2 regions of the Nocardia sp. NPDC004123 genome follow, and region 2 is predicted to be linked to the other one. Evidence: riboswitches for the same ligand, from Rfam matches in the RefSeq annotation. Region 2 holds a riboswitch; the other holds the start of a gene.

Region 1 (11,701 bases), on a different contig from region 2:
ACCGGATACGCCGTGCCGCCCTGCCCGCTGTCGTGCTGGCGGGGGTCATCGTCACTGTGCTTGTGCCGCTGTCGTTTCCGGCGGGCGGCGGGTCGACGAGCGCGGATCTGGTGCTGGAGCGCGATATCCACTCGGGGCTGGACGTGCACACGTGGGTGTACCGAGTCCTGGTGTTCCCCAGTAACAGTTATGTGGTTCTGCCGCTGCTGTGCGCCTCCGCGGCGTGGTTCGCTTACCGCCGCCAATGGTGGCAGGCCGGATTCGCCCTGGTGGCCCCCGAGCTGGTGGTGGCCGTCAATACCTTTGCGCTCAAACCGTTCTGGGACCGCAGGCTCGACCACTATCTCGCCTACCCCAGCGGGCACACCGTCCAGCTGGTCGCGGTCGTCACCGCCTTCGCGCTCGTGGCCGAATCCGCCCGCGTGCGGACCGGCACGGTGATCGTCATGGTGGTGGTGCTGCCGGCCGTCATGATCGGCATGGTGGGCTTCGGATACCACCATCCGACCGATGTCCTGGGCGGAACGGCGGCCGCGGTCGCGCTCGTGACCGCCCTCTACCTACCGTTCCGCTACTTCACGGCTACACCGGTTGCGGCGCCGTCTAATACGACGCCGCCCCCGCGATGATGAACCACACCACCCACAGCACAGCCACCAGGAAGCCGAGCGTCAGCATCACCCGCATGAGCCCGCGGGTCACCTCGATCCGGTCGCTGCGGCGCGGGTAGAGCTTGCGCGGGCTGAACCACGGCTCGGGGATGTTCAGACCGCGTGCCGACGCGTGCTCGCGCTCCAGCCGGGCCTGCTCCTCGGCGAAGGCCTCGGCCTGGGCCTGCTGCGGACCGCCGTGCCACAGCGTCGGATCCACCGGGCCCAGGAAGCCCTCGTTCAGCAGATCCTGCGGCGCGGGCAGGTACGGCAGGATGCCCAGACCGCGGAACGCCCAGGCCACGTCATTGGCCGACCACTGCGGCCGCCCGCGCGAGAGCAGGCTGGTGAAGTGGTCGCGCAGCCGCCGCTCGTCGCCCAGCAGCACCTGGAAGCTGGGATCGTTCCACAGCTGGGTGACCCGCAGATTCGAACCGGGCGCCGGCACCACCAGCACGATGCCGTGGATGACGCGCTGCCCGAGTCCCCGTTCGGCCAGCCAGTTCTGCAGCGCGAAGGTGTGATCGCGGGACTTGTCCAGCGGACTGCGCTTGTCGCCGCCCTCGAAGGTGATGATCCGGTCGCCGACCCGCCAGGGGCCGTTGACCGGAATCTCGAGCTCGCCGTCCATGCGCTCCGACAGCGCCTCGGCCTCGATCACCACACAGCTGGTCGGCGTCCACACCACCGCGTCGAACGGATGCAGCTTATCGCCGTGGAACAGACTGCAATTGACGGTGGCGACGCCCTTGGGATCGGTGCTGCCCTTCCAGGTTCGCAGCCAATCGATGAGCACCTTCTCGGCGTGGCTGCCGGCGGCGTTCTGCACTCGGACGAGCATCGGCTCTCACCTTCCTCGTCGAATCGATACCGGGAAATGGTACGGGCACAACACCCCAAATTACCGCCGGGCACGCCGCCGCGCTCAGTTCGCGGAGAGCTCGTGATCGTTCGGGAACAGGGGCAGTCGCAACGCGCCGGGCGCGAAGTCCGGCACCACCGCGTGCTTGGGCGCGACGGGGCGGATCCGACGATACGCGGCGCCCAGCTCTGGCCGCGGATCGGCCTCGTTTCGGTTGGGCCAGAACGCCATTGCGCGCTCGGCCTGGGCGGTGATGGTCAGCGACGGGTTCACGCCCAGGTTCGCCGTCACCGCCGAGCCGTCGGCGACATGCAGGCCCGGATGGCCGTACACGCGTTGATACGGGTCCACCACACCGCTTTCCGGGCCCTCGCCGATGACGCAGCCGCCGATGTAGTGGGCGGTGGCCGGGATGTTGAACACGTCCATGGCCAGCATCTGCACGTCGCCGTCGACCTTCGCCCCGAAGCGGCGGCCGACATCGTGCGCGAGCGGGATCCAGGTCGGATTCGGCTTGCCCATGCCCTGTTTGGTCTTCAGCTGCCCCCAGCGCCGGAACGAGGTCAGCGAGTTGTCCAGCGACTGCATGACCAGCAGGATGACCGACTTCTCCGACGCCCGGCGGGCATTGAGACTGCGCGCGAACACCACCGGGTGCAGCAGCATGGCCAGCAGGAAGCGCAGGAACCGGAACGCGCCGCCGTCCACCAGCGGCACCGACAGCGGGAACAGGCCGTTCTGGCCCTTGCCGTAGTGGCACACCTCGACATGGGTGTCGGGCTCGGGATGGATCGAGGAGGTGATGGCGATGCCCTCGGCGAAGTCGTCGCGGGCCTTGCTCACCACGTTCAGGATGGCCTCGGAGTTGGACCGGGTCAGCTCGCCCAGCCGCGGCGACAGGTTCGGCAGCACACCCTCGTCCCGCATCTTGTGCAGCAGCTTCTGGGTGCCCAGCGCGGCCGCCGCGAACACCACCTGCTCGGCGGTGAACACCTTGCGCCCCTTGCGGATCCAGCGATCCGAGCGCTGCGTCTCGATGGCGTAGCCGCCGCCGGTCATGGGCCGCACCTTGGTGGCCGTGGTCAGCTCGAACACGTGCGCGCCGGCCTGCTCGGCCAGGTACAGGTAGTTCTTGGGCGTGGTGTTCTTGGCATTGTGCGGGCAGCCGGTGAAGCAGCGCGCGCAGTGGATGCAGCCGGCCCGGCGCGGTCCCGCCCCGCCGAAGTACGGGTCGTCCACCTCCTCGCCCGGCGCGGCCTCGTTGAAGAACACGCCCACATTGGTGGTGTGGAAGGTGTCGGCCACGCCCAGATCCTCTGCCACCGAACGGATCACGTCGTCGGCCGGGGTCATGCGCGGATTCGGGGCCACGCCCAGCATGCGCTGCGCCTGGTCGTAGTACGGCGCGAGCTCCGAGCGCCAGTCGGTGATGTGGGCCCACTGCCGGTCGGTGTAGAAGGCCGGCAGCGGCTCGTAGAGGGTGTTGCCGTAGATCAGCGACCCGCCGCCCACGCCCGCCGCCGAGAACACCGCGCACTTGCCCAGAATGCTGATGCGCTGGGTGCCGGTCAGCCCCAGCCGCGGGGCCCAGATCGACTTGCGCACATTCCAGTTCGTCCTGGGGATGTCCTCGGCGTTCCAGCGGCGGCCGGATTCCAGCACGGCGACCCGATAGCCCTTCTCGCTCAGGCGCAGCGCGCTCACACTCCCCCCGAACCCGGAGCCGATAACGACGACGTCATAGTCGAAGTCGGGCATGGTCTTTCCTCTCCCTGGGCTGTACCGATCAGCCTTCACCACTCGGGCCCGAACCGCAGCACGCCCCGCGAATTCGCACCCTCCAATACGATGAGAAAATACTGATGTCATTCTCTCATCGGGTGAGTATGACAGCGAACATATCGGTGGGCTCCGGCGGCGGCGCGGCGGCGTGCCCGGATGGAGATGGCGCAGCGATTGGGGTATGACCGGGTTGTGACAACCGAGCGGAATGCCGAACCGGTCTACAGCGACCGCATCCTCACCGTGCCCAACGTGCTCAGCGTGATCCGGTTGATCGGCGTCCCGGTTTTCCTGTGGCTGCTGCTCGCCGAGAAAGCCGACGGCTGGGCCTTCACGCTGCTGGTTCTCAGCGGCATCACCGACTTCCTGGACGGCAAGCTGGCCCGGCTGCTGGATCAGTCGTCCAAACTGGGCGCCATCCTCGATCCGCTGGTGGATCGCCTCTACCTGCTGGCGACCCTGGGCGGCTTCCTGATTCGCGGCATCCTGCCCTGGTGGGTGGTGCTGATCCTGGTCGGCCGCGATGCGATCCTGACCCTCACCCTCGGCATCTACCGGCGCCGCAACCTCCCCCCGCCCGAGGTCATCTACCTGGGCAAGGCCGCCACCTTCGCGCTGATGTCCGCGCTGCCCTGGCTGCTGGCGGGGCAGATGGACTGGGCGGCGGCAGGTTTCGGCCGCGCGTTCGGTGGTGCATTCTTGATCTGGGGCACGGCGGTCTACGTCTGGACCGGAATCCTGTATCTCCGCAAAGCCGTCGCCGTGGCCCGAGCGATACCGCCCGTGCCACACCATGATCACTCCCGATAGGGTGTGCGGCGGACGGATCGACGACGATCCCGAGAGGAACGCCCGTTGAAAGGACACTGCCAGTGACCGCAGTACCCGAGGATTTGCGCTACTCCGAAGAGCACGAGTGGGTGAGCAAAGTGGGTCCGACCCGGGTGCGGGTGGGTATCACCGATTACGCGCAGTCGCAGCTGGGTGACGTCGTGTTCGTGCAGCTGCCGGCGGTGGACTCCGACGTGGCGAGCGGTGACAGCATCGCCGAGATCGAATCCACCAAGAGCGTGTCCGACATCTACGCCCCGCTGGCCGGGAAAGTCGTTGCGGTGAACGATCTTCTGGATGCCGAACCCGAGACGGTCAACTCCGACGCCTACGGCGACGGGTGGCTCTTCGAGGTCGAGGCGGAGTCCGCCGAGGCGCTCGAAGCGGCGCTCGGAAAGCTCCTCGATGCCGCAGGTTATCAAGGAGTTATCGGAGGCTGAAGGAGCCTTCACAGTTCTACCTGCACGGGTACGCCCTGGCAGGGTACGGTCAATGCCAACAGAAGTGCGCGCAGCCGGTGTCCGGATTATCCGGACCTACCCGAAGCGGGGAGCGGCCGGAGTGCCGCATCGCTGAGGGCATCAACTGCTTGCATGGATTATTCGGTTCGAGGAGGAGAGCAAGGGTGAGCGAGAACAAGGACCCGGGTTACCAGGAAACGGCAGCAGAGACCACTTCGGTGTTCCGTGCCGACTTCCTGAACGAGGTCGACACGTCGCGCACCGAGCAGACCGGCGAGCAGCCGGTGCAGGGAGTGGAGGGCCTGCCCGCGGGCGCGGCCCTGCTGGTGGTCAAGCGTGGTCCGAACGCCGGCTCGCGCTTCCTGCTCGACCAGCCGACCACCTCGGCGGGACGCCATCCCGACAGCGACATCTTCCTGGACGATGTCACCGTCAGCCGGCGTCACGCGGAATTCCGCCAGGACGACGACACCTTCCAGGTCGTCGATGTGGGCAGCCTCAACGGCACCTACGTCAACCGGGAGCCGGTGGATTCCTCGGAGCTGCAGAACGGTGACGAGGTCCAGATCGGCAAGTTCCGTCTCGTCTTCCTGACGGGACCGCGACCGGCGACGAGCGACTCGGGTCTATAGGACCGAGCGGAATGACTGGCGCAGCGCAGTGGACGCGCGGAGGCATGTCGATCGGCTCCGTGCTGGATCTCCTGCGTCCGGATTTTCCGGACATCACCATCTCCAAGATCCGATTCCTGGAGTCGGAGGGCCTGATCAGCCCGGAGCGCACGCCCTCGGGGTACCGCCGCTTTCATGTGGCGGACGTCGAGCGTCTGCGCTTCGTGCTGACCGCGCAGCGGGATCAGTACCTGCCGTTGAAGGTGATCAAGGAACAGCTCGAAGCGATCGACAGTGGGGCGGCGACGCTCGGGGTCCGGGAGGCCCGGGCCCGGGCGAACGCCGTGGGAGGGGCCGTGCCCGATTCCAGACCTGGGCCCGACACGAGAGATGGTCTGTCGCCCAATGGAGGCGGCCGCCTGCGGCGGCTGACCGCCGTGCCCGGTGAGGTATCGCCCGAGGAGCTCCGGTTCGACCACGAAATCCGGATCACCCGGGCGGATCTGCTCGAGCAGGCGGGCATCGACGAGAAGTTCCTGACCGAGCTGATTCGCGCCAACCTCATTACCCCCGGTGCCGCAGGCTATTTCGACGGCGACGCCGTCACGCTGGCCCGCACCGCCAAGGCTCTGAGCGAATTCGGTTTGGAGGCAAGGCATCTGCGCGCCTTCAAACTGGCCGCCGATCGCGAGGCCGCCATGGTCGCGCAGATCGCGGCGCCGATCGCCAAGAGCCGCGACGCGGATGCCCGCGCCCGGGCCGAGGAGACGGTCCGCGAGTTGGCGGCATTGTCGCTGACTCTGCACACCTGCCTGGTGAAGACCTCTGTGCGCGCTTCCCTCGGGGGCTGAATTCTTCGCCTAGACTCGGTATTACAGCCGGGTTGGGCGGCCGGTGAGGATCTTGGGAGGCAGTGCGATGAGCGAAATGCGTGTGATCGGCATCCGTGTCGAACAACCACAGAATCAGCCCGTGCTGTTGCTCCGAGAGGTCTCCGGCGACCGCTATCTACCTATTTGGATCGGCCAGGCCGAGGCCACCGCGATCGTGCTGGAGCAGGAGGGCGTCACGCCCATCCGCCCGCTGACCCACGATCTGATCAAGATCCTGATCAAGGAGCTCGGGCACACCCTCAAAGAGGTGCGGATCGTGGATCTGCAGGAGGGCACCTTCTACGCCGACCTGGTCTTCGAGAACGATCTGCGCATCTCCGCGCGGCCCTCGGATTCGGTGGCCATCGCGCTGCGGGTGGGCTGCCCGATCTATGCCGAGGAGCCGGTACTGGAAGAGGCCGGACTGGTCATGCCGGACGAGCGCGAGGACGAGGTCGAGAAGTTCAAGGAGTTTCTCGAATCGGTATCTCCCGACGATTTCAAGGCCACGGACAGCTGACCAGTTCCTGACCTGGTAATGATCTCCAAACGGGACAAAACAGGGTCTCTACCTCAGGTTTAGGGTTAAAAACACGCGGCTGATCAAGCTTTGCCGGTGCCGATTCTGCCGCGACAATCAGGGGAGTAGCCTCGATTGTTAGGCCAACGCTCCAGCGTCGATTGACAGAGCCCGAGCCCTGATAGGTAAGCAGTAAGGGAGTAGTCAGTGGGAGATCAACCGCAACCTCAGGATGTGGTGCAGCCAGGGCTGTTCCCCGATGACACGGTGCCCGACGAACTCGTCGGCTACCGCGTGCCCAGCGCTTGCCAGGTGGCCGGCATCACCTACCGCCAGCTCGATTACTGGGCCCGCACCGGACTGGTCGTCCCGTCCATCCGCAGTGCCACCGGATCCGGCAGCCAGCGGCTGTACTCGTTCAAGGACATCCTGGTCCTGAAGATCGTCAAGCGGCTCCTCGACGCCGGCATCTCGCTGCAGAACATCCGCATCGCCGTGGATCACCTGCGCAGCCGGGGCGTCGAAGACCTCGCCGGTATCACCCTCTTCTCCGACGGCACCACCGTCTACGAGTGCTCCTCCGCCGAAGAGGTGGTCGATTTACTGCAGGGTGGCCAGGGCGTGTTCGGCATCGCCGTCAGCGGCGCCATGCGCGAACTCACCGGAGCGATCGCCAACTTCCCGGCCGAGCGCGCCGAGACCGCGACCACCTCGGACCGTCCCGAGGACGAGCTGTCCTTCCGCCGCAAGGCCCGCATGAGCAAGACCGGCTAGGCACCCTTTTCCGGACGCGCGTCGCTTCTTGCGGCGCGCGTTTCGGGTATCCGGGGCGGGCCTTTTGAACTGCGCCACAGTCTGAAACCTGCCCAGGCAACATTCTTGTAACCTGGCGCCGCTTAGACTGACAGTGCGTCGCAGCCGTGCGGGAGAGTTCCGGGGATAGTCTCGGACGCCGAAGGAGCAGCACCTCCCCGTCAATCTCTCAGGCACCAGGGACCGTGCGGAGTTTCGACGCCTCTGGAAAGTGGTGACCTCGCGTCACCCGCCCATGGTGAAAGGTCAACGGCCGCAAGGCCGGGGTCCGAATCTCTCAGGCATCGAGGACAGAGGGGGAGGGCAGACGACACGTCGGCCGCCGAGCCGACCCCCGCCCACCCCTTTGGAGAGCAGCCGTGATCTGGACTCGATCCTTCGCCGACCGCCACATCGGCCCCGACAGCGCCGAGACCGGCCGCATCCTGGAGGCCGTGGGCGTCGAGTCGCTGGACGAACTCGCCACCCGGGCCGTGCCCGCCGGCATCCTGGATGCGCCCGAGGGCAACGGGCTGAACGCGCTGCCCGCCGCGCTCTCCGAGCACGAGGCGCTCGCCGAGCTTGCGGCGCTGGCGAATTCGAACACCGTGGCCACCTCCATGATCGGGCTGGGCTACTACGACACCCTCACCCCGCCGGTGCTGCTGCGCAATCTCGTCGAGAACCCGGCCTGGTACACGGCGTACACGCCGTACCAGCCGGAGATCAGCCAGGGCCGGCTCGAGGCGCTGCTGAACTTCCAGACCATGGTCGCCGACCTGACCGCCATGGAGGTCGCCAACGCCTCCATGCTGGACGAGGCCACCGCGGCGGCCGAGGCCATGACACTGCTGCAGCGGGCCAACCGCAAGAGCAAGTCCGAGCGGCTGCTCATCGACACCGATCTGTTCCCGCAGACCCGGACGCTGCTCTACACCCGGGCCGAGCCGCTGGGCATCGAGATCGTCGAGGCCGACCTGGCGGCCGGGCAGCTGCCCGAAGGCGACTTCTTCGGCGTGATCGTGCAGCAGCCGGGCGCGTCCGGCCGGATCGTGGACTGGGCGCCGGTCATCGAGGCCGCGCACGCGCGGGGCGCGCTGGTGGCGGTCGGCGCGGATCTGCTTGCGCTGACGCTGATTACGCCGCCGGGGGAGCAGGGCGCGGACGCCTGTTTCGGCACCACGCAGCGCTTCGGCGTGCCGCTGGGCTTCGGCGGGCCGCACGCCGGCTACCTCGCGGTGCACAGCGCGCATGCGCGACAGCTGCCGGGCCGCCTGGTCGGCGTCTCCGTGGACGCGGACGGCAACCCGGCCTACCGGCTCGCCCTGCAGACCCGTGAGCAGCACATTCGCCGCGAGAAGGCGACCTCGAACATCTGCACCGCGCAGGTGCTGCTGGCCATCCTGGCCGCCATGTACGCCTCGTATCACGGCGCGGACGGGCTGCGCTCGCTCGCGCGCCGGGTGCACGGCCACGCCCAGTGGCTGGCCGCCGGACTCGGCGACGCGGTGGTGCACCAGAGCTTCTTCGACACCGTGCTGGTGCACGTGCCCGCGGGTGCGGAATCCATTGTGACCAAGGCGAAGGGGCGCGGGATCAACCTGCGGCTGGTCGATGCCGATCATGTGGCGATCGCCTGCGACGAGGTCACCACCGACGCCCACATCGTCGACGTGCTGGACTGCTTCGGCGCGGAGATCCCGGTCGGCCCGGAGGGCGCGCTCTTCCACGGCAAGCAGCGCCCGCACATCGAGGTCCGCACCTCGGAGTACCTGACCGCGCCCGCGTTCACCAGGTACCGCACCGAGACCGCCATGCTGCGCTACCTGCGCGCGCTGTCGGACAAGGACATCGCCCTGGACCGCAGCATGATTCCGCTCGGCTCCTGCACCATGAAGCTGAACGCGGCCGCGGAGATGGAGTCCATCACCTGGCCGGGCTTCAACCGGGTGCACCCCTACGCCCCCGTCGAGGACGCCCCGGGCCTGATCAAGCTGATCGAGGACCTGGAGGGCTGGCTGTGCGCGGTCACCGGCTACGACCGGGTTTCCTTGCAGCCCAATGCCGGTAGCCAGGGCGAGTACGCGGGCCTGCTGGCCATTCGCCGCTACCACCTGGATCGCGGTGACTCGCACCGGGACACCTGCCTGATCCCCTCCAGCGCGCACGGCACCAATGCCGCCTCCGCCGCCATGGTGGGCATGCGGGTGGAGGTGGTGAAAACCCGCCCCAACGGCGACATCGACCTCGACGATCTGCGCGCCAAGATCGCCGACCACGCCGAGCGGCTGGCCTGCATCATGATCACCTACCCGTCCACCCACGGCGTGTACGAGCACGAGGTGGCCGAGCTGTGCGGGCTGGTGCACGAGGCCGGCGGCCAAGTGTACGTGGACGGCGCGAACCTCAATGCCCTTGTCGGACTGGCCCGTCCGGGCAAGTTCGGCGGCGATGTCAGCCACCTGAACCTGCACAAGACCTTCTGCATCCCGCACGGCGGCGGCGGCCCGGGCGTGGGCCCGGTCGCGGTGCGCGAGCACTTGGCGCAGTACCTGCCGGGCAATCCCCTCGAAAAGGGTTCGCACGCGGTGTCGGCGGCCATGTACGGCTCGGCCTCGATCCTCCCGATCACCTGGGCCTACATCCGCATGATGGGCGCCGACGGCCTGCGCCGCGCCACCCTGACCGCCATCGCCTCGGCCAATTACATTGCGCGCAAGCTGGATCCGCACTTCCCGGTGCTCTACACCGGCGACAACGGCATGGTCGCCCACGAGTGCATCCTGGATCTGCGTGAGATCACCAAGCGCACCGGCGTCACCGTCGACGATGTGGCCAAGCGCCTGGCGGACTACGGCTTCCACGCTCCGACCATGAGCTTCCCGGTCGCGGGCACCCTCATGGTGGAGCCCACCGAGAGCGAGAACCTCGAAGAGCTGGACGCTTTCATCACCGCCATGATCGCCATCAAGGGCGAGATCGACCAGGTCGAGGCCGGGGTCTGGCCGGTCGAGGACAACCCGCTGCGCGGCGCGCCGCACACCGCGGAATGCCTGGTGGGCGAATGGGATCACCCCTACAGCCGCGAACTCGCCGTCTACCCGATGGGCGTGAAGCACGCCCGGGCCAAGGTGTGGCCCTCGGTGCGCCGCATCGACGGCGCCTACGGCGACCGCAATCTGGTGTGCTCGTGCCCGCCGCTGGACGCGTACGCCGAGTGATCGGCGACTGACCGTCGAACAGTGAAGCGCCCCATCGGTTCCGGAACCGATGGGGCGCTTCACCGTTGTGCCGCAGGCACTATCGGCGCGGCGGTGCCGCGGGCACGGTCATCGCGCCGGGGCTCAGACGGTGACGGGCTTGTAGGTGGAGATGGCCCAGATCACCACGACGTCGAGCGCGATGATGAGCAGCGACCAGGCCGGGTAGTAGGGAATCCAGAGGAAGTTCTCCACGATGGACAGGGCCGCCAGGACCAGGGCGGCGACCCGGCCCCAGGTGGTGCCCCGGAGCAGGCCGATCGCCACCACGATCTCGAGGATGCCGAGGACGATGTGGATCCAGCCCCATCCGGTGGTGTTCATCTTGTAGACGTAGTCGTAGCCGACGACCAGCAGGTCGTCCGACGCCACCGCGGAAATGCCCTGCAGGATCGACAGCGCGCCGACGACGAGCAGCAGGATGCCCGCCGCGATCGTCGTTCCGGCGGCGAAGCCCTGTTTCAGTGTGGGTTCGGGACCAGTGCTTTGTGCCATTCGCCGAATATGCCACGGGTTTGCTGGCGAATGCGGAAAGCGCTGCCGCCGTGTTGCCGTGCCCTTGCCGCCCTGGAATTCGGGCCGGTCAGGGCGTGGTCAGCGCCTGTGAGACCGCGGTGCCGAACGGCAGCTCCGCGGTGGTGTTCACCTTGGTGTAGGTGCCGCCGGTGCGCTGGGTGAGGGTCTGCAGGGTCTGGGTGCCGGGCCCGCCGACCACGATGACGTCGATCCGCACCGGATGCGCCGGATCCGTCACGGCGGCGATGTCGGCGAGCAGCTGATCGCCGGTGACCGTGGAATCGTCCTCGGGGCCGTCGGTGATCAGCAGGATCGAATTGGTGCGGGCCGCGGCGTAGTTGGCGAGCACGTTCTTGTAGGCGGCCTGCAGCGTGGGATAGGTGCGGTCCGGCTTGGAGGTACTCGCGGTGACCGTGGTCAGGGCCTGGCTGATGGCGGTGCGCTGATCGTCCGACAGCGGCGCGGTCGGGGTCAGGACCTTGTAGGGGTTGTTCCCGTCGAGGTTCTTCGAGTACTCCCACACGCCCAGGCCGAAGCCCGGCGG
Region 2 (11,701 bases):
ACGAGGTCTCGATGTCCGAGCCGTACTCCGCGATGGCGCAGTTCCAGATCTCGCGGTCGGCGCTAAAGAGCTACCTCGCGGCACCTGCGCGACCCACGTCCTATTGGTCGGACTGGCCCGACATGTGCGGCCGCAAGGATGCAACGGGGCAGCAGAACGGCCTACCGTTCTCCCTGCACCGGGAGATGGACTTCGACTCCGTCGACCGCTGGCTGTCCGAGCGGGATTACCGCAGTCACCTTCGCGACATCCTGAGGGTTGCTGAACTGCCGTCCCTCGCTCGCTTCGACTACAACGAGGAGACGGGTCTGGCCACAGTTGTGAATCTCACGGTGGGTGCCGAGTGCTTTCGCAACCCGCTCTGGTTCCTCGCCACCGTCCGAGGAGCCGCCGGCTACATGGACGGCACCGGCGGGCTGGCGGTAATCCGTCAGCACATCTGGGGTGGCCCAGAAAGCAAGTACACCATGGCCGTGTTGCGGCTCGAACGGGGCGGAACGCGCTTCCTTCACTCGGTCGACGACGCCGACGCCTACTCCGATACAGTGCGCCGGGCCAACACCGTCTTCACTGGCATCGGCCTTGGCCCGGATGGGCTCACCCTCGGCGACACCGAAGCCGTCGCCAACCTCGACCGGGTCTGAGTGGCCCAACCCGGATGCATCAGAAGGAGCCAGCCAGCACGCCGGTCACCCCGAGTGGCGACCGGCGAGATCGCATATTCCAATCTGGAGCCGCGGGAAGCACGACGAATTCCGACCAACCGTGACCGGCAGAAGCCACCGCCCCCGGACCGGTACCACCACCCCAAATACCACCGTCGGCCGAGCCGCCTCCGTCACCGAAGAAACCGCTACTGCCGTTACACCCCAACCGCTGCCATCGACCCAACCGCTACCACCACCGACGCCACCCCCGTCATAACCACCACCACCGCCGAACCCACCCCCGCCATAACCACTACCGTCATAACCGCCCCCGCCGTAACCAACCCCAGAACCGCCAGGCTGGTCGTCGTAATGGTGGCGGTGATGGTGGTGGTTCTGGCCGGCCAACATCGAGTAGATCAACCATTGATCCATACCCGACGAATCGGCACGTCTCGCACTCCAGTCTGCATAATCCGGCTGACCGTTGAGGTCTTTCATGAGACCGGCACCTGGTGAGCCGTCTCGGGGGGTCTGTCCAGATAGCGGCTCTGGCGCACTTGCGGTGGTGGTCGGGGCTGGTTGACGGCATGATGTCTCGGTGGTTGAGGTGGATGACATTGTTGGGCTTGCCTTTTCGGGATTGCCGCCGCTGGTGACGGAGGGTGTGGCGGTAGAGGGTGAGCGGGTGGTGGTGCAGGCCAGGACGGTCTCGCGTCCGGCGGTGTGTTCGCGGTGTGGTGCCGAGTCGGTGCGGGTTCGCAGCTATCACGACCGGACGGTCGCGGACCTGCCGCTGGGTGGGCGGCTGGTGTTCGTGCGGGTGCGTGTCCGGCGGCTGATGTGCTCGACACCGCAGTGCTGCAAGACGTTTCGAGAGCAGGTTCCGGGTGTGTTCGAACGCTACCAGCGCCGCACCGCCCGGCTGACCGGCCAGGTGCGGGCGGTCGTGCGGGAACTGGCTGGGCGGGCCGCGATCCGCGTGCTCGCAGCATTGCCGATTCGCATGCCCCGCGACACCGCCGTGCGGGTGCTGCTGCGCATCCCTGCGCCGCACCGGCCGGTTCCCCGAGTCGTGAGCGTGGACGATTTCGCCGTTCGCCGCGGAAACCGGTATGGCACAGTGCTAATAGACGCCGTCACCCATCAAAGGGTCGATGGGCTGGGCGATCGCCGGTCCGAGACGCTCGAGGCATGGCTGCGAGAACACTCGGGCGTCGAGATCGTCGTCGGTGACGGTTCGCCCCGCCTACGCCGAAGCGATCCGACGGGCTCTGCCTGACACGGTGCAGGCCAGCGATCGCTGGCACCTCTGGCACGGACTGGCCGGAGCGGTCGAAACCGCCGTCGCGCACGCTCGATGCTGGGCCGCGGCCGGGCCGAAACGACAGACATTGACCCGCGAGACAACGACTCTGAAACGCTGGTATGCGGTTCACAATCTGCTCGACAACGGTGTCGGACTGCTGGACTGCGCCCGGCGACTGGGTCTGGCGCTCAACACCGTCAAGCGCTACGCCCGCGCCGCCGAACCGAATCAGTTGCGTCGCCCGCCGCAATATCGTGCCTGCCTGGTCGATCCCTATCGCGACCATCTGCGCAGGCGCCGCGAAGCCGAGCCCGGTGTCTCGGTGCTACACCTGTTCCACGAGATCAAAGCCCTCGGCTACACCGGAGGCATCAATCTGCTGCACAAATACCTCAACCAGGGCCGCGCCGAAAGCGACCGGCTCATGCCCTCGCCGCGTCGGCTCACCTCCTGGATCCTGAGCAGGCCCACCGATCTGCCCGCCAGGCGGCGCACCCACCTCGACGAACTCCTGGCCGCCTGCCCGGAGATGACCGACCTGGCCAGGCTCGTCGGCGAATTCGTCGTGATCATGACCGAACGGCGCGGCAGCGACCTCGACGCATGGATCAAACACGTCCGTGAAGCGGGACTCGGCGAGCTCGATCCTTTCCTGCGAGGCCTGGAAAAGGACCACTCCGCTGCGGTCGCCGGCCTCACGCTGCCCTACAGCAACGGCCCAATCGAAGGAGTCAACACCAAAACCAAACTGATCAAACGACAAATGTATGGTCGGGCCAGCTTCCAGCTACTTCGCCACCGCATCCTTCTGGCCTAGCGCCCGACCACCACCGGAAGTGCGACAGAGCCGGCTGAGCGAAATCCCACTCGTTGAGCTATATTCCATTGCACCGCAGTAGATGGGACTGTAAATAGCTCCTCTGTCAAGCGGTAATGATGGTTCCGGTGGGTTGCTGGTCGGCGAGCATGGCATGGAAGACGACGTCGGAGAGCCTGCGTTTGAGGACCCGTAACACTTCGAGACCGCCGTCACCAGCGGCCTTGCGTCGTGCGAGTAGCTCGCGGGCCCCGGGATGACAGCGTGCTTGGGTGAGAGCGATGCGATGAAGGGCTGCATTGAGCTGTCGATTTCCGGTGCGAGACAAGCGATGTCGTGCCCGGTTGGATGACCAGACGGGAAGCGGTGCGGTGCCGTTGTGGCGGGCGAAGGCGTCTTTGGACTTGAACCGGTCGACTCCGGCGGTCTCGCCGATGATCTTCGCGGCGGTCAGCCCGGCGCAACCGACCACCGCCAGCAGCGTCGGTGCCACCTTTTGGACCCGTTCTTTGAGCGCGCCGGCCAGCTCGTCGATCTCGATGGTCAGTCGCCGGCAGTGGCCGACCAACGTCGTCGCCAGCTCGGCGACCAGTCCCTCGAATCGGGCCAGATGGGCTGCGACTTTGTCGTAGGCGCTGGCGCGTTCGAGCTTGCCCGGCGGTGTCCAGGCCGGGTCGAGTTCGTGCAGGTGCCAACGCAGCCGGGTGATGATGCGGGTGCGTTCGGCCACCAGGTCCTCACGGTGGTCGACCAGCAGCCTGATCTCACGTTCGACTCCGTCGAGCCGAGCCGCCGGGAGATCGGGTTCCCGCAGCGCTGCGCGGGCGATGGCCAGCGCATCGATGGGGTCGGACTTGCCGTATGTGCGGGCCGAATCTCGGGCGTTGGCCATGAGTTTCGGTGGAACCCGCACCACGCGCTCGCCCGCGGCGATGAGGTCGCGTTCGAGTCGCCGGGTCATGTTGCGGCAGTCTTCGATCGCCCACAGCCGGTCCGGATCAGGTTGCGCCTGCGCCCATTTCAGTAGCGTCAAGTGATCGCTGGTGGTTGTGAGGCTTCCCCCGGATAGTGGACACCGATTTGGCAGGACCGAAGGTCCTGCTGGAAGGATGTCTCCATGCCTCCTCGCAAGCGCCGGTCGTTCACGACCGAATACAAGGTCGAGGCTGCCCATCGGGTGATCGATTCCGGACGCACGATCGCCGATGTTGCCCGGGAACTGGGCTTGAACGAGGGCTTGCTTAGCAACTGGGTCAAAGACGAACGGCGCAGGATCGCCGCCGCTGAGGCCCATGGCGAGAAGCCCCTGGACTCGGCCGAGCGGGCCGAGTTGCTGCGGCTGCGAAAGCAAGTCGCCGACCAGGACAAAGACATCGCGTTCCTGAAAAAAGCTTCGGCGTACTTTGCCGCGATGCAGACGAACCGGCCCGGTTCGCTCTGATGGCCGAGTACGCCGACCCCGACGACCTAGCGGCCGGCGCCACCACCACGCGAGGATCGCGCCCCCGGTTCTCGATCGTGCGGATGGCACGGCTTCTGGGGGTCTCGACCTCGGGCTACTACGAGCATGTCAAACGGTGCGCGGCAACGGTTTTGACGCCACGTCAGCAGCGTCGTGCCGATCTCGAAGTGAAGATCACCGATATCCACGCCGAGTTCGACGGGACCTACGGATCACCGCGGATTACCGCCGAGCTGCGCGAGCGCGGCGAGATCGTGACCCGCAAAACCGTCGCCAAGATCATGGCCGGTCTCGGGGTCGAGGGCATCAGCCCACGCACGTTCAAGGTGAAAACGACGGTGGTCGACCCGAAGGCGTCGTTCCCGCCGGATCTGGTCGTCCGCGACTTCGATCGGGGCCGAATCGACGCGGTCTGGCTGACCGATATCACCTATCTCACCTGCGGACAGGGTGACATGTTCCTCTGCGCGATTCGGGACGGTCATTCCCGGAAAGTGTTGGGCTACAGTGTGTCCGACCACATCGGTGCCGACATGGTCACCGCGGCCATCGAAGACGCCGTCACCGCTCGCGGCGGACGCGCGCGCGGCACCATCCTGCATTCGGACCGTGGCGGGGAATTCACTGCCCACTTGACCGCGAAGGCATGTTTCCGCCACGGGCTGCGCCGATCGATGGGCGCGACCGGCATCTGCTGGGACAACAGCCCCGCCGAGTCGTTCTGGTCGACGTTCAAACACGAACACTACTATCGACACGTCTACGCTACGAAGCCCGAACTTGTTGCCGCGGTTGACAAGTGGATCAGCTTCTACAACACTACGCGGCGACACTCCGCGATCGGGATGCAAAGCCCCGACAATTTCGAGAAGTCACTCCACGCGGCTGCCTGACAGCGCATAAGCCCCCTGCCCACCATTTGGGGGGAACCTCAGTTGTGCCGACGGTCTTCGTCGACAGTTTGCGGCCGAGTTCATCGGCCGAGACCGCGGTGTGGGTGCGCTTGTGCGCGTCGATCCCGATGACCATCATGGGTGCGTGCCAGCCCTTTTCGTCGTGGGTGTCGGCCGTGGACCGGTCGGCAGGCATTTCCCAGTGGGGGTGATGCCACGCTCCTCTTAAGCCATGGCGGCCGGTCCCCGGTGTCGGCCGGGCGCAGTATTTACAACAGCCACGAAGGCGGGAACTCAACGGCAGAGCGACCCGGCCGACCTAATGGTGCTGACACTGGAAACAACGGCCCTGTCGCACTTTCGGTGGTGATGACCCCGGCATGGTCAGGCCAGCAGGATGCGATGCCGGAGCAGGTCGAATCCCGCTCGGCCATACATTTGTCGTTTGATCAGTTTGGTCTTCGCGTTGACACCTTCGATCGGACCGCTGTTGTAAGGCCCGGGCCGACGGCATCGTGGTCCTGGTCGACACCGGTGAGGAACGGTTCGAGCTCGATGAGGCCTGCCACGCGGACCTGCTTGATCCAGCAGTCGATTTCGGCGCCGCGCCGGTTGGCCATGATCTGCGCGAACTCGTGCACGAGCCGAGCGAGGACGGTCAGTTCCGGGCAGAGGGCCAGTAGTTCGTCGAGGTGGGCGCGATGCTGCTCGGGCAGATCAGCCCTGCGGACCATGATCGGGCTGGTCAGCCGCCGCGGCGAAGGCAGGATCCGGTCGGTGACGTGGCGTCCTTGATTGAGGTATTTGTGGAGCAGGTTCAGGCTGGCGGTGTAGCCGAGGGTTCTCAGCTCCTCGAACCGGGTGTGAGACGGGACCTCGGTTCGTCAGCGCGGCGGGTTCTGAGGTGATCCCGCAAGGGGCCGACCAGGCGGGTGCGATATTGCGGCGGGCGGCGGAGCCGATCTGGTTGCGGGACTCGGGCATAGCGTTTGACGGTGTTGAGTGCCAGACCGAGCCGACGCGAGCAGTCCAGCAGTCCGACGCCGTGGTCGAGCAGGGCGGGCAGGTCGTGCTAGCGTTGCAAAGTTGTTGTCTCGCGGGTCAACTGCTGTCGTTTGGGGCCAGGCCTTGGCCCAGCAAGCGCTGTGGGCGACGACCGCTTTCTCGACCATCCGGCCCAGGCCGTTCCACAGATGCCAGCGGCCGGAAGCGTGCACCATGCCGGGCAGGGCACGGCGGGCGCCCTCGGCATAGGCGGTGGAGCCGTCGCGCATGAGGACCTCGACCTCGAGATGCTCGCAGAGCCAGGCGCGTAGCGAATCGGACTTGCGATCGGGGAGCACGTCGATGCGTTGATGGGTGGCTGCGTCGATCAGGACGCTGGCGTAGTGCTGGCCGCAGCGCAAGGCGAAGTCGTCCACGCTCAACGCCTTCGGTGTCGACCGAGGCGGCAGCGGGATCTGCAACAGCATGCGGATCGCGGTGTGACGCGACAACGGGACCGGAAGCGCCGCGAGCAGTCGAATGCCGGCACAGCCGGCCAACTCCCGCACCACGGATCGAACCGCGACGGTCAGGCGCGCGGTTCTCCGCTGGTAGCGTTCCAAAACACCGGGCACCTGTTCACGGAACGTGTCGCGGCAGTCCAGTGTTGGGCATACAAGTCGGCGCGCTCGAACCCGCACCACCCGGCCATCTGCGCCGCCGCGCGCGCGGCACCGGGGTTCCGCAAAAGTTCTATTCAGAGTCTACGATTTGCCCTTGCCCCACCCGCGGATGGAGCCGCTCGGCGAGCGAGTTCGGCAGACTTCGATTCCGGGTCGATCGACAGTCATCGGAGATTGTGGGATGGAATTTCGCCGGATCCGGCTCCTCGGCGCGGTGTCGGCGGCAGTACTCGTCGCGGCGGGGTGCACCGTGCACACGCCGGGTACGAGCGCGCCTGACGAGTTGCACTGGAGCGCCTGCCCGCCGGGGACACCGAATGCCGAAGGCGTTGCCGTGCAGCGTGATCCGACCCAACAGTGCGCGACCTTGACGGTGCCGCGTGACTATTCCGCGGTGGACAGGGGCACCATCACGGTGACGGTGTCGCGGATCGCAACGGCGAAGCCCGGTGCGCGAAAGGGCTTTCTGCTCGTGTCGCCGGGAGGGCCGGGCGTGCCGGGTTTGGATCAGCCGGGTGTCATGCGCGCCCAGCTACCTGCCGCGATCACCGATGCCTACGACCTGGTCGGCCTCGATGACCGAGGCATCGGCAACAGCACGCCGGTGCATTGCGGGCTCGACGACGCCGATCGCGCGGCGGCCGTGGCGGGGGTGCCGTTTCCGGCGCCGGATGGAGCGGTGGACGCGAATATCGCCTATGCGAAACGGGTCGCCGACACGTGCGCCCGCAATGCGGGTGACTACCTACGAGACCTCACGACCGCCAATGTCGCGCGGGATATCGACCGGTTCCGGACAGCGCTTCGCACACCCACCCTGTCGTATCTGGGCACCTCGTACGGCACCTACCTCGGCGCGGTGTACGCGACCCTGTTCCCGTCGAGCACCGACCGAATGGTGCTCGACAGCGTCGTCAACCCGCTGGGCATGCAGACCTCGGCGCGCGAGATGTTCAGCCGGGGAGCCCAGGACGCGTTTCCAGCGCTGGCGCGGTGGTTGGCGGCCGCGGACGCCACACTGCACCTCGGCGCCGACGAATCCCAGGTCGAGGACTCCTACTACCGGACCGCAGAACGACTCGACCACACGCCGATCCGATTCGCCAACGGCCGCGTCCTGGATGGCAACGGACTGCGCATCCTCGTCTACGAGTGCGAGCAGAACGAGAAGTTCTATCTCTTGGTGGCCAACACGTTCCAAGTCGCGAACGGCGAGACGGCACCGACGAGCACTGGCGCGACGTCGAATTCGGCCGCGCTGCCGACCGAGATCCCCGACAACTTCCTGTCCGCCCAGTACGCCATCATGTGCGACGACCTACGCTGGCAACCCGACACCGGCCAGTTTCTCGGCGCCGTCGCCGCGGACAAGGCGAACTACCCCATCGGCAACGGCTTCGGCGGCAGCCCCTGGGCCTGCAACTACTGGCACTACCCGCCGAAGCAGGAACCGGTCCGGATCGGCGACAACGGCCCGGCCGATATCCTGCTGCTGCAGAACCGATTCGACCCGTCGACTCCGTATTCCGGTGCCCGCCAAACCCTGACGGCCCTGGGCACGCGGGCCGCGATGGTGACAGTCGAAAACACCGGTCACGGAGTCGATTTCAGCAACTCCTGCGTCCAGGACGCCCTGATCTCCTTCTTCGCCGGCAGCCATCTGCCCACCGGCGACCCCACCTGTCGATAGGCGGCGATCCAGGGAACCGTGGGCGACTCGGTACCCCAGCATCACTTCGTGATGCAATGCCTGCCTTCGCTGGTGGTGGGCTTGCTCCAGCACTGGCGAGTACGGGTCCGACTGACCAGTGGTGTGGTTCGACCGGCGTGGCTTCGAACCGGGGAGACAAATCGGTGGAGGCTGTGTACTGTCTGCTGCACCACAACTAAAGATGCCATTGACGCGTAGCGGGAGAACCTCCTTCGAGGAGGCGCCGTAGGAGCAATGTCCTCCCCGGGAATCTCTCAGGCCCCAGTACCGCAGCGCAGAGGCAACTCTGGAGAACAGGACCGGTCGCACAACCGGGACTTACCGAAGGTGTAGAGCACGACCGTAATAAGGTGTGCCCGGACTCTCAGGTTTCAAGGACAGAGCGGGGAGGTGTTCCCTAGTCGTTGTCCGGTGCGGTCCGGACATCATCGAAGCCGGAGTCCCCTCGTGCCTCACCAACCGTGCGATCCCATTTCCTTACTAGTCGGGGATTTTCCGGCGCGCCACATAGGCCCGAATAAACCCGCAGTCCAGCACATGCTCGACACCCTCGGATACCCGAGTCTCAACGAACTGATCGACGCAGCTGTGCCGGACCAAACTCGAAGTGGCACAATCCTTAACCTTCCGGCTGCACGCAGCGAGAAGCAGATTCTTTCCGATCTGCGCGCGCTGGCGGGGCGCAATCAGAAGCGTGTGCAAATGATCGGCCTCGGGTATTCCGACACCGTCACTCCAGCGGTGCTGCGACGCAACATGCTCGAGTCGCCGGCCTGGTACACGGCCTACACGCCGTACCAGCCGGAGATTTCCCAGGGCCGCCTCGAAGCGCTGCTGACCTTTCAGACGGTTATCGAGGACCTCACCGCATTACCGCTCGCAGGAGCATCGCTGCTGGATGAGGCGACCGCGGTGATGGAGGCGGTGCTGCTGATGCGCCGCGCGAACAAGGGGAAATCGTCGACATCACGGGTGATCGTCGACGCCCAAACTCTCCCTCAGACTCTGGCCGTGGTGCGCGGCCGCGCCAAGGCCATCGGCATCGATGTCGAGGTAGCAGACCTGGCAGTGGGGCTGCCCGAAGGCGACTTCTTCGGCCTGGTGCTCCAAGCGCCGGGAACCAGCGGTGTCGTGCGCGACCACGGACCGGTCATTGCGGAGGCGAAGGACCGCGGTGCGCTAACCACGGTCGCCGCCGATCTGCTGTCGCTCACTCTGCTCACCCCGCCCGGGGAGCAGGGTGCGGACATCGCCGTCGGCTCGGCTCAACGTTTCGGTGTGCCGCTGTTCTTCGGCGGTCCGCACGCCGGTTACATGGCCGTGCGTGACGGGCTCGAGCGGATGCTGCCCGGTCGACTGGTCGGTGTGTCCGTCGATGTCGAGGGCAACCCGGCTTACCGGCTCGCGCTGCAGACTCGTGAGCAGCACATCCGCCGTGACAAGGCCACCAGCAACATCTGCACCGCTCAGGCGCTGCTCGCGAACGTCGCCGCGATGTACGCGGTGTACCACGGCCCGGAAGGTTTGCGTGCCATCGCCGAACGCGTCCACGCGCACGCAACCGCTCTCGCGGCCGGTCTGCGCTGCGCCGGCCATGACGTCGTGCACCAGCGCTTCTTCGACACCGTTCTCGTTCACGTCCCCGACGCGGCGCGTGGCATCGTCGACCGCGCCGACCGCGACGGGATCAACCTGCGCTACGTCGACGCCGACCACATCGCCATTGCCTGCGACGAGTGCACCACCGACGACATTGTGGCTCGCGTTCTGGCGGTGTTCGGCGCGACCGTCCAGCTGGGATCGGTATCTGCGCTCGATGACACGCTGCGCAGAACCACCAGCTACCTGCGGCACACGGTCTTCCACTCACACCGCTCCGAGACCGCGATGCTCCGCTTCCTGCGCGCGCTCTCCGACAAGGACCTCGCCCTGGACCGCACGATGATTCCGCTCGGCTCGTGCACCATGAAGCTGAACTCGGCAGTGGAGATGGAACCGATCAGCTGGCCCGGGTTCGCCTCCATCCACCCGTACGCACCCGTCGAGCAGACCAGTGGATACCTGGAGCTGATTCGAGGCCTGGAGCAGTGGCTGAGCGAAATCACCGGCTATGACCGAGTCTCGTTGCAGCCCAACGCCGGATCCCAGGGTGAACTCGCCGGTCTGCTCGCGATCAACGGCTACCACGAGAGCCGCGGCGACACTGACCGCGACATCTGCCTGATCCCACAGTCCGCACACGGCACCAACGCCGCCTCTGCGGTACTGGCCGGCATGCACGTTGTCGTCGTCGCCACGGCGGAGAACGGCAACATCGACCTCGACGACCTGCGAGCCAAGATCGCCGCCCACGAGGGCAGGATCGCCGCGATCATGCTCACCTACCCCTCCACCCACGGGGTGTATGAGACCGACGTGCGCACCGTTTGCGACCTCGTCCACATCGCGGGAGGACAGGTCTACGTCGATGGCGCGAACCTCAACGCACTTGTCGGCCTGGCCGCGCCCGGTCAGTTCGGCGGAGACGTCTCCCACCTGAACCTGCACAAAACGTTCTGCATCCCGCATGGCGGTGGTGGCCCAGGTGTCGGTCCGGTCGCGGTACGCAAGCACCTCGCCCCCTTCCTGCCCGGTAACCCGCTCGGCACCGACGAGCTCGGCGTCCCGGTATCGGCCGCCAACTACGGATCCGCAGGCATTCTTCCGATAACGTGGGCGTACATCGCGTTGATGGGGCCGGACGGACTGACCCAGGCGACCAAGAACGCGGTCCTTGCCGCTAACTACGTCGCCAAGGCACTCGACGAGTACTTCCCCGTCGTCTACACAGGCCCTGGTGGCCTGGTCGCGCACGAGTGCATCCTCGACCTGCGCCCACTGACGAAGGCCACCGGCGTCACAGCCGAAGATGTCGCGAAACGGTTGATCGACTACGGCTTCCACGCCCCAACTCTGTCGTTCCCCGTCAACGGCACCCTGATGGTGGAGCCGACCGAATCCGAGGACCTCACCGAGCTCGACCGGTTCATCGAGGCGATGATCTCTATCCGTCGTGAGATCGACCTCGTCGGAGAGGGCGTGTGGTCGCTCGACCGCAGTCCCCTGCGGCAGGCCCCACACACCGCGGAACAGGTCACCAGGGACACCTGGGACCTGCCCTACCCGCGCCACACCGCCGCCTACCCGGTCGCATCC

What was found. Region 2 has a riboswitch for glycine ahead of gcvP (aminomethyl-transferring glycine dehydrogenase). Riboswitches for the same ligand answer to the same signal wherever they lie in the genome.
Region 1: linked by a shared signal. The riboswitch ahead of gcvP (aminomethyl-transferring glycine dehydrogenase) and the one ahead of gcvP (aminomethyl-transferring glycine dehydrogenase) in region 2 are both predicted to bind glycine.

Annotation. Positions count from the first base shown of each region.
Region 1 covers NZ_JBSGGG010000011.1:222,888-234,588, reverse strand. Annotated here, with positions in the region: gene ACWEQQ_RS18205 (phosphatase PAP2 family protein) at 1-629, shown strand, start outside; gene ACWEQQ_RS18200 (nuclease-related domain-containing protein) at 604-1,491, opposite strand; gene ACWEQQ_RS18195 (GMC oxidoreductase) at 1,576-3,270, opposite strand; gene ACWEQQ_RS18190 (CDP-alcohol phosphatidyltransferase family protein) at 3,487-4,104, shown strand; gene gcvH (glycine cleavage system protein GcvH) at 4,167-4,565, shown strand; gene garA (glycogen accumulation regulator GarA) at 4,751-5,218, shown strand; gene ftsR (transcriptional regulator FtsR) at 5,263-6,048, shown strand; gene ACWEQQ_RS18170 (bifunctional nuclease family protein) at 6,116-6,589, shown strand; gene ACWEQQ_RS18165 (MerR family transcriptional regulator) at 6,797-7,363, shown strand; glycine riboswitch at 7,503-7,598, shown strand; gene gcvP (aminomethyl-transferring glycine dehydrogenase) at 7,762-10,602, shown strand; gene ACWEQQ_RS18155 (DUF7144 family membrane protein) at 10,726-11,136, opposite strand; gene ACWEQQ_RS18150 (VWA domain-containing protein) at 11,225-11,701, opposite strand, start outside.
Region 2 covers NZ_JBSGGG010000055.1:5,323-17,023, reverse strand. Annotated here, with positions in the region: gene ACWEQQ_RS44515 (hypothetical protein) at 12-644, shown strand; partial or broken gene ACWEQQ_RS44510 (ISL3 family transposase) at 1,249-2,773, shown strand; gene ACWEQQ_RS44505 (IS110 family transposase) at 2,880-3,947, opposite strand; gene ACWEQQ_RS44500 (transposase) at 3,891-4,214, shown strand; gene ACWEQQ_RS44495 (IS3 family transposase) at 4,214-5,128, shown strand; gene ACWEQQ_RS44490 (hypothetical protein) at 5,578-5,862, opposite strand; gene ACWEQQ_RS44485 (transposase) at 6,013-6,747, opposite strand; gene ACWEQQ_RS44480 (alpha/beta hydrolase) at 6,977-8,485, shown strand; glycine riboswitch at 8,695-8,786, shown strand; gene gcvP (aminomethyl-transferring glycine dehydrogenase) at 9,044-11,701, shown strand, end outside.